Regions from separate parts of the Paraclostridium sp. AKS73 genome, predicted to be linked through region 3. Evidence: riboswitches for the same ligand, from Rfam matches in the RefSeq annotation. Region 3 holds a riboswitch; each other region holds the start of a gene.
The links. Region 3 has a riboswitch for cobalamin ahead of LEQ07_RS16380 (cobyric acid synthase). Riboswitches for the same ligand answer to the same signal wherever they lie in the genome.
Positions count from the first base shown of each region.

Region 1: linked by a shared signal. The riboswitch ahead of LEQ07_RS17605 (ABC transporter substrate-binding protein) and the one ahead of LEQ07_RS16380 (cobyric acid synthase) in region 3 are both predicted to bind cobalamin.
Region 2: linked by a shared signal. The riboswitch ahead of LEQ07_RS14490 (energy-coupling factor ABC transporter permease) and the one ahead of LEQ07_RS16380 (cobyric acid synthase) in region 3 are both predicted to bind cobalamin.
Region 4: linked by a shared signal. The riboswitch ahead of LEQ07_RS12805 (ATP:cob(I)alamin adenosyltransferase) and the one ahead of LEQ07_RS16380 (cobyric acid synthase) in region 3 are both predicted to bind cobalamin.

Region 1 is NZ_JAIXHU010000047.1:19,266-21,462, reverse strand. It holds gene LEQ07_RS17605 (ABC transporter substrate-binding protein) at 14-1,033, opposite strand; cobalamin riboswitch at 1,050-1,227, opposite strand; gene deoD (purine-nucleoside phosphorylase) at 1,420-2,130, opposite strand.
Region 2 is NZ_JAIXHU010000030.1:10,173-12,369, forward strand. It holds gene LEQ07_RS14485 (DUF1667 domain-containing protein) at 1-104, shown strand, start outside; cobalamin riboswitch at 327-500, shown strand; gene LEQ07_RS14490 (energy-coupling factor ABC transporter permease) at 828-1,394, shown strand; gene LEQ07_RS23125 (energy-coupling factor ABC transporter permease) at 1,360-1,566, shown strand; gene LEQ07_RS14495 (energy-coupling factor ABC transporter substrate-binding protein) at 1,538-1,837, shown strand; gene LEQ07_RS14500 (hypothetical protein) at 1,831-2,118, shown strand; gene LEQ07_RS14505 (CbiQ family ECF transporter T component) at 2,136-2,197, shown strand, end outside.
Region 3 is NZ_JAIXHU010000039.1:20,375-22,571, forward strand. It holds gene LEQ07_RS16380 (cobyric acid synthase) at 1-1,112, opposite strand, end outside; cobalamin riboswitch at 1,232-1,409, opposite strand; gene LEQ07_RS16385 (histidine phosphatase family protein) at 1,442-2,047, opposite strand; gene cobS (adenosylcobinamide-GDP ribazoletransferase) at 2,059-2,197, opposite strand, start outside.
Region 4 is NZ_JAIXHU010000023.1:48,034-50,230, reverse strand. It holds gene LEQ07_RS12810 (hypothetical protein) at 1-582, shown strand, start outside; cobalamin riboswitch at 656-828, shown strand; gene LEQ07_RS12805 (ATP:cob(I)alamin adenosyltransferase) at 1,073-1,582, shown strand; gene LEQ07_RS12800 (ABC transporter substrate-binding protein) at 1,594-2,197, shown strand, end outside.

The DNA of each region.
Region 1 (2,197 bases), on a different contig from region 3:
CATGTCCCTCTTTCTACTTACTTGGATAAATTCCATTTGCAAAAGTTTCTATTCCATCTATAGTTCTTACTCCACTACAATACATTTGTCCTAGTTCTATTGGATAAACTCTATTATTTTTAACTGCATTTAAACTTTGTAATGCTTTGTCATTCATAACTAAGTTTTTAGTTTCTTCAGATTTTTTACTATCATCATCTCTATTCATATATACTACAAATATACTGTCTGGATTTAATTTTACTAAATCTTCTTTACTTAGTGAGTTGCCATCTTCATTTAATAATTTTGCACCTAGTTTAGTTACCATATCTCCACCTAAAGTGCTTTTCCCATATCCACTAATTTTATCATCTAAAAATTCAACTATTAAAGTAGTTTGTTGCTTTTTGCCTTTTTCAGACTCTACAACTTCATTTACTTTTTTATTTATATTATCAACTATCTTTTTAGCTTTATCTTCAACGTTAAATATTTTACCTATATTTAATATATCTTCACATTCATTTTTAATAGTCTTATGCTCTACTGCTCCACTATTTAATGCCATGTATGTATTTGTACCTTTGTCTTGCCAAAAGTCTACTGTTCCTAAAGTTTTATCTGTAAACAAAGAATCCCATCCCACTATAAGGTCTGGTTGTAACATCATAGTATTTTCTTTAGAAGGTGTAAATTCATCTAAATACTTAACCTTTTTAAAGGCTTCTTGATATTCATCTTTAACCTTATGATCTAACCCGGCTGCAGCAACTATATTATCTTCTAACCCTAGTGCTAGCATAGTTTCTATAGAGTCTTGATAAACTGCCAGCGCCTTTTTAGGTTTTTCTTTTATAGTAACCTTTATTTCTTCTTTGTTACTATTATGCGTAGTAATAGTTACTGGATAGTAATCATCCTTTGTTTCATTTGTTTTTTCTACCTTTATTGTAGTAGTGTCTTCAGTTTTAATTTGAGTTTTACTGCACCCTACAAAGCTTAGCCCTATAACTAAGCTAAGCAAACTTAATTTGATTTTTGATATTTTCATTTTGTCTCTCCCTCCGAAAGTTGGTTTTATCTAGGCAGGTCTCCTGACTTATACATCATCCTAATCTTTACCTTCCCAAAGAAATTCTTCAGTGGCTAAAAAAAGACTCGTCCGTAATTACAGTAGCGGGGGCTGTTGATGATTTCCACATCATTCCCTATTAATTAATAAAAACCTAGTATTTATATTTATAATGTTACCATAATCCGATTCATTTTTCTATAAATTGCAAAATTTCGACATCTTATTTTTTAATCTATATCAATTTCTTACTTTACTTGCATTATTTAATTAGACCTTTAAGTGTAAAAACCATTAATATTTAAGTTTTTTAACATAAAAAAAACTCGCTTTCACAGTTTATACTATAAAGGCGAGTTTTTATATTAAGCTAATTCTAAAGCTATATTCATCATTCTTGTAAATGCAGTTTGTCTTTCCATAGCAGTAGTTGCTTCTCCTTTGAAAGGACAATCAGAAATTGTTAATATACAAAGAGCATTAACTCCAGCTCTTGCAGCGTTCATATAAAGTGCAGCTGATTCCATTTCTACAGCTAACACTCCCATTTTAGTCCATTTTGCTAAAGAATCTAATCCTTCATCTCCATAGAATACATCACTGCATAGTATGTTTCCAACTTTAGGCTCAACGCCTTGACTTTTTGCAACATCTACAGCTTTGCTAAGTAACTCATAGCTTGCTACTGGTGCAAATGTCCCTGGTAAGTTGTATTGAGATGCATAATTAGAATCTGTACAAGAACCCATACCTATTACTATATCATGCATTTTTAAATCTTCATGTAAAGCTCCTGCAGAACCTATTCTTATAAGATTTTTAACTCCATAAAAATGTATTAATTCATATGTATATATTCCTATTGATGGACATCCCATACCTGTACCTTGTACTGATATTTTTTTGCCATTATAGTATCCAGTGTAACCATTCATACCTCTTACAGTGTTGTATTGAACAACGTCTTCTAAGAAAGTTTCTGCTATAAATTTAGCTCTTAAAGGATCTCCTGGTAATAATACTGTTTCTGCTATATCTCCTAATTTACCGCTATTGTGTGGTGTTGGTGCTCCCATTGCCATAATTTCATTCTCCTTTAACTATCATTAATATTATTTAAACTTAATTATAATCTTATTTAAT
Region 2 (2,197 bases), on a different contig from region 3:
AAGACATATTAGGAACAGGTGTTGATATTGTAAGTTCTAAGAGTATGGAAAGTATGAATACAAGTGATAAAAATAGTGATCATGAATTAAGAGATTGTATATAATAAAAAATTAATGGACAATAAAAATAACCTTCTTTAGATATCAACATATTTAAAGGAGGTTACTTTTATTGTTAGAATTATTAAAGTGTATAACTTATTTTAGTAATAACTATATAGTTGGTTAAATATACTTAAGTATAAAATAAAAATAAAAATTTTAGAGGAATATAGAAATTTTTATAGAATTATATATAATATATAGAGTATGTGATAAATTATAATTAAATATTAGAGATTATAGGTTTTTTAAAATTAATAGGGAAAGAGGTTAAAATCCTCTGCAGCCCCCGCTACTGTAAAGCTGATGAAACTTTTGGGACCACTGTAAATTTTACGGGAAGGAAAAGGAGTAAAGAGAAGCTAAGCCAGGAGACCTGCCTATAATTGAAAAATTAAGTTCTTCGGGGTGAAGGAAAATAATTGAAAGTATCGTAGTTTAAAATTACTATGTCCACTTTATAATGTTATTAAATCCTAATCCAAAGATTGGGATTTTTTTACGCTTAAGTAAAGTATGCTTACAAAAAACTATAGGTATTCTATAAAATTTAGTTATATTAAAATACTAGGTTTTGGGAGTAAAAATTTTTTGAGCAACGGACGAAGTCGTTGGCGACATGAGCAAAGCGAATTTTTATGTATGCCCTTTAAAACTTAGAATTGATTTAGTCATTTTATCACATGAAACAATAATGTACTAAATAAAAAAGAGAGGGATTTAAAATGAATTATTTAAAATTATCAGTTATAGCAGGGTTACTACTTGTAATCTTAAATCCTGTGACTTCACATGCAATGCACATCATGGAAGGATTCTTACCTATGCAATGGTCTATATTATGGACTGTCGTATTTATACCATTTTTCATATACGGGTTAAAATCAATAAATAAAATAGTAAAAGCTGATCCTAAAAAGAAAGTACTATTAGCTCTAGCAGGTGCATTTGTATTCGTATTATCAGCTTTAAAAATACCATCTTTAACAGGTAGTTGTTCACACCCTACTGGTGTAGGTCTAGGAGCAATATTGTTTGGGCCATCTGTAATGGCAGTAGTTGGAACTATAGCTTTATTATTTCAAGCTATACTTCTTGCACATGGAGGACTTACAACTTTAGGAGCAAATGCTTTTTCTATGGCTATAGTAGGTCCTATAGTATCATTTTTAATATTTAAATTCTGTAAAAAAGAAATATTAGTACAGGAAAAAGTGTATTTTTTCAGCAGCATTAGGAGATTTAGCTACATATACTATAACTGCAACTCAATTAGCATTAGCATTTCCTGATCCAGCAGGAGGTATATTAGGGTCATTAGTAAAATTTTTAGGTGTATTCTTTATAACTCAAATACCTATAGCAATTGCAGAAGGATTATTAACTACATTAGTATACAATTTAATAACACAAAATGAAGAAGGAGTTGTAGAAGATGAGTACAAATTCGAAAGTCAAAACTAGAAATAAAAATATACTATTATTAATTTTAACAGTAATCTTAATAATAACTCCGTTAATATTAAACTCAACTGCTGAATACGGAGGCGCTGATGGAGAAGCAGAATCTTTAATTAGTGAAATAAATCCTAATTATAAACCTTGGTTTAATAGTTTATACGAACCACCTAGTGGTGAGATTGAAAGTTTACTTTTCTCTACTCAAGCAGCTATAGGTGCAGGAATAATTGGATACTTTTTAGGGTATAAAAAAGGAAAAAAAGATAAATGTTAGAAATTGACAACTGTGCATATTTAAATAATATAAAAGATGTAAACCCATTAATAAAACTAGGAATTACATTTATAGGAGTTATAGCTTCTATGCTTACTCAAAATGTAAATATACATATACTTATAATGCTAGTTATGACAGTTTTAATACTATTTATAGCAAGCGTAGATATGAAACTATACATTAAATGTTTGAAAATACCTATGATTTTTTTAATTATAGGTATTGGGTTAAATTTGATTAATATATCATTGAAAATAAAGATTATATATTTAATATAAATATATTAGGATTATATATAGGGACTACTAAATTTGCTGTAAAAAGTTCAGTAAACATATTACTTAGAGCTATGAGTTG
Region 3 (2,197 bases):
GTAACTTTTTCTTTTTCAAATTTAGTTTCTATATCTAAAAGTCCCATTCCATCAATCTCTTTTATAGATCCCTCTATACCTTCCGGGTCATATAATTTATTACCTAAAAGTTGATACCCTCCACAAATTCCAAATATTAATTTACCTTGTTTTTGTAAATCTTTTATTTGCTTTTCTAATCCGCTCTCTCTTATATAAATTAAATCCTCTATTGTATTTTTACTTCCCGGTATTATGACCATATCTGGGTCTGATAAAGACTCCCCTTTTTCTATGTATCTAATACTTACATCTTCTTGTATCTCTAGCATATGCATATCTGTAAAATTTGACATGTACGGTGTTCTTATTATCTCTATATTCACATCATTCTTTTTAAATTGTTTTTTAAATCTATCTGTTACACTGTCTTCATCTTCTATGTTTAAATCACTATATGGAACTACTCCTAGGACAGGAACTTTTATAATATCTTCTAGCATATCGATTCCCGATTGTAAAAGTTCTACAGTCCCTCTAAATTTATTAATGATAACACCTTTAACTCTTTCTCGTTCTTTTTCTTCTAATAAAATCATTGTTCCAGCTATAGATGCAAACACTCCCCCTCTATCTATATCAGCAACTAATACTACAGGTGCATCTGCAATTTCTGCCATTCCCATATTAGCAATATCTCTATCTTTTAAATTAATTTCTGCACAACTTCCTGCTCCTTCTAGAACAATTACATCGTACTCATCGCTCAAGTCTTTATAAGTTTGTTTTAGCATTAAGGCAAGGTCTTCTTTATAATCGTGATATATGCTAGAACTTACGTTATCAAGAACCTTTCCATTTACTATTACCTGACATCTATTTTTCCCTGATGGTTTTAATAAAATTGGATTCATTCTAACATCAGGTTCAATTCCAGCTGCCTCAGCCTGAGTAACTTGTGCTCTCCCCATTTCTAATCCATCTTTTGTTATGTATGAATTTAATGCCATGTTTTGAGATTTAAAAGGTGCTACACTATATCCATCTTGTTTTAGTATTCTACATAATCCAGCTGCTAAAGTACTTTTACCTACATTAGAAGCTGTTCCTAAAAACATTAATGATTTACTCATAATAAAAGTTTCCTTTCCAATTTGTATTGTTTTTTTATTGCAAAAAAAGACCTATCCAGAATGGATAGATCTTAAAAAGTATATACTTAACCAATTTTAAAATCCTTCACCCCGAAGACTTTATTTCCATAAACTAGGCAGGTCTCCTGACTCAGCTTCATCCTAGTCCTATTCCTTCCCGTAAAATCACAGTGGTGTCTAATAGTTTCGTCAGCATTACAGTAGCGGGGGCTGCAAAGGATTCTAACCTTTTTCCCTATTAATCTTTAATGAAGAACCTAATTTATGTCTATTTTTATGATGTTTTTTATATATGTTTGTGTATGTATTTATGTTAAATATAAAGTATTATTTAGTGTATGAATTACAGAAAATCCATCTACTATGTCTATAATACTAACTGATGCATTATCTATTTTAAAATTCCAGTGATACTCATGTGTATTTCCAATTAAATAAGAAATGATATTTCTTATTGTTCCTGCATGAGCGCATATCAAAATGGTTTTATCTTTATTACAATCCAATATATAATTTATTTCTTTGCAAACTCTGTTATAAGAATCTACTAAACTTTCCCCATTTGGATATTTATATTCAAATCCATTTTTAATTATTTTTTCAAATTCTTCTCGGAAATTATTTTTTATATATTCAAAATTCATTCCTTCAAAGTCTCCAAAACTAATTTCTCTAAGATTCTCACTCTCAACAATGTCTAAGTTTTTAGATTTAGCTATATCCTTTATCGTATTCTTAGTTCTAGTAGATGTAGTTGTATATATACAATCAATATTTTCTTTTTCTAAGAATTTATTTAGCTTAAGTATTTGTTGTTTACCTAAATTACTTAATTCACTATCTATATGTCCAGATAAGTTTCCATCTATATTATCCTTTGTTGTAGCATGTCTTACTAATATAAGCTTTGACATAATCTCACCTCTTATTTTAATCCAAATGTCAAATATATAAAAATTAAATATACAACCTCGACAAGTTCGGATGTACATCCAAGTATATCTCCTGTTATTCCATCTATTTTTGAATATATATACTTAACAAAACATCTAGTAAATATAATC
Region 4 (2,197 bases), on a different contig from region 3:
CAAGTGGCGAAAGGAAGATCCTCACATAGCTCAAGTCGATCAAGTAGCAGTTTTAAATCGAGCTCAAGTAGCTTTAAGCCGAGTTCAAGTAGCTTTAAACCAAGTTCTAGCACTAGCAAACCAAGCAGTAGTTATACAAAGCCAAAATCAAGTACAACAAAACCAGATTCAGGAAGTTTTAGCACTAAACCAAAGCCTGATACAACAATAAATGAAGGAAGTACTGGAAATAATTCAAATAATAATACGACAAATCCAAAATCAAGCACAACAAAGCCTGATTCGGGAAGTTTTAGTACTAAACCAAATACAAATTCAAAATCAAATGCTAATGACAATACAAATTCTAAAAATAAAAAGAATGATTATGATGATGACTATGGAGGTAGCTCTAGTAGAAGAACATATATACCACAAGCATATGGGCGAGGCTTTTTTGGTTTTGGAGGATATAATCCATTTAGATATATGGGTTATAGAATGGGAATTAGCCCTATGATAATGGATATAGTTATGATTGTAACTGTATTAATTGTATTATACATTATAATAGACTTTATAAGAAGTAGAAAAAATAGATAGAAATTTTATTTTACCAAATTAGAAAATATATAATGAACATTGTTTTATATTGTTGTATAATGGATTATATAACAATTAAATAGTAAGTATTAGGTGTCAATAGACTTAATAGGGAATTAGATGAAAATTCTAAGCTACCCCAGTAACCGTAAAGCTGACGAAATCTAAGTATCCACTGAGAAATTGGGAAGGATTGAGAGTAGAATGAAGCTGAGCCGGGATACCTGCCAATGCTTAAAGGCTAATTATCTTCTGAGGGTTGGATAAAGGCGATTATACACGAATAGATTAAGGCATACTCTCTGAGTATGTCTTTTTAAATTGAAAAACTATGAGTGTAAAATTGTATAAGACGTATACTTTAATTAAGCTTTTATAATTAATTTATTGAAAATTATTTATTTTACAAATAAATCTCAATAAAAGGAATTAGATAAAAAAATAGAATTATATCATTGTTATGTAAAATCAACACGAAAGGAATGAAAAAATGTCAAAATATTTAGCGTATCCATTTTTATATGATAAATCAGATGATTTAAGATGCGATTATGAAATATTTACAGATGAGATATCAAGTACAATAGGACTATTAAGGGCTTTTGTTCAAGATGAAAATTTAAAAAAAGAATTAAGTAAGATAAATGAACTTGTATATCACATGAATGCATCGCTTAGAACATTTGTAAGCTTAACAAATGATGAGTTAAAATGGTTAGAATCTAGAACCGTATTCTATCAAGATGAAATAAAAGGTATTTTTGAGAAGTTTGTTTTGCCTCAAGGCGGAGTCTGTGGTAGTTATGCACATATTATAAGGACAAAATGCAAAGCATTAGTAAGATTATTACATAGATATAAAGAAAATGGAAATGATGTAGATGAATTATTATTTGATTTTGCGAATCTATTGTCTGGGTATTTTTTTGTTCTAGCTATAAAGCTTAATAAAGATGAAGGAATACAAGAAACTGAATTTATAAGTAAAAATTATAAGTAAGGAGAATGAAAATGAAAAAAAGAATTTTAACATTAATAACTACTATTTTAGTGGTTATGCTTGCAGTCGCTGGATGCGGTCAAAAAGAAACAGTAGTAAAAGATAGAGAAGGAAATGATTTTACAGTTCCTAAAAAATTAGAAAGAATAATATCAACAGCTCCATCTAATACAGAAGTGTTAGTTGAATTAGGACTTGCAGATAAATTAGTAGCTGTTGATAAATATTCAGCTGACATACCTGGATTACCTAAAGATATAAAATTAATAGATTTTGCAAATCCGGATGCAGAGGCTATAGTATCTTTAGAGCCAGATATGATTATAGCATCAGGACACAATAAAACTGGAAATAGTGAAGATCCATTTAAAGTAGCTAAAGAGTCTGGTATAAGTGTTGCATATATACCAAGTAGTGATAGTATACAAGGTATATACGATGATATCATGTTTATAGCTGATATAACTGGTACGAAAGAAAAAGGACAAGAGATTGTAGACAATATGAAATCTCAAGTTAATGAAATAGCTAAAATAGGAAAAACAATAAAGGATAAAAAGAAAGTTTACTTTGAAATTGGGCCAGCACCAAATCTATATAGCTTTGGAAATGGAA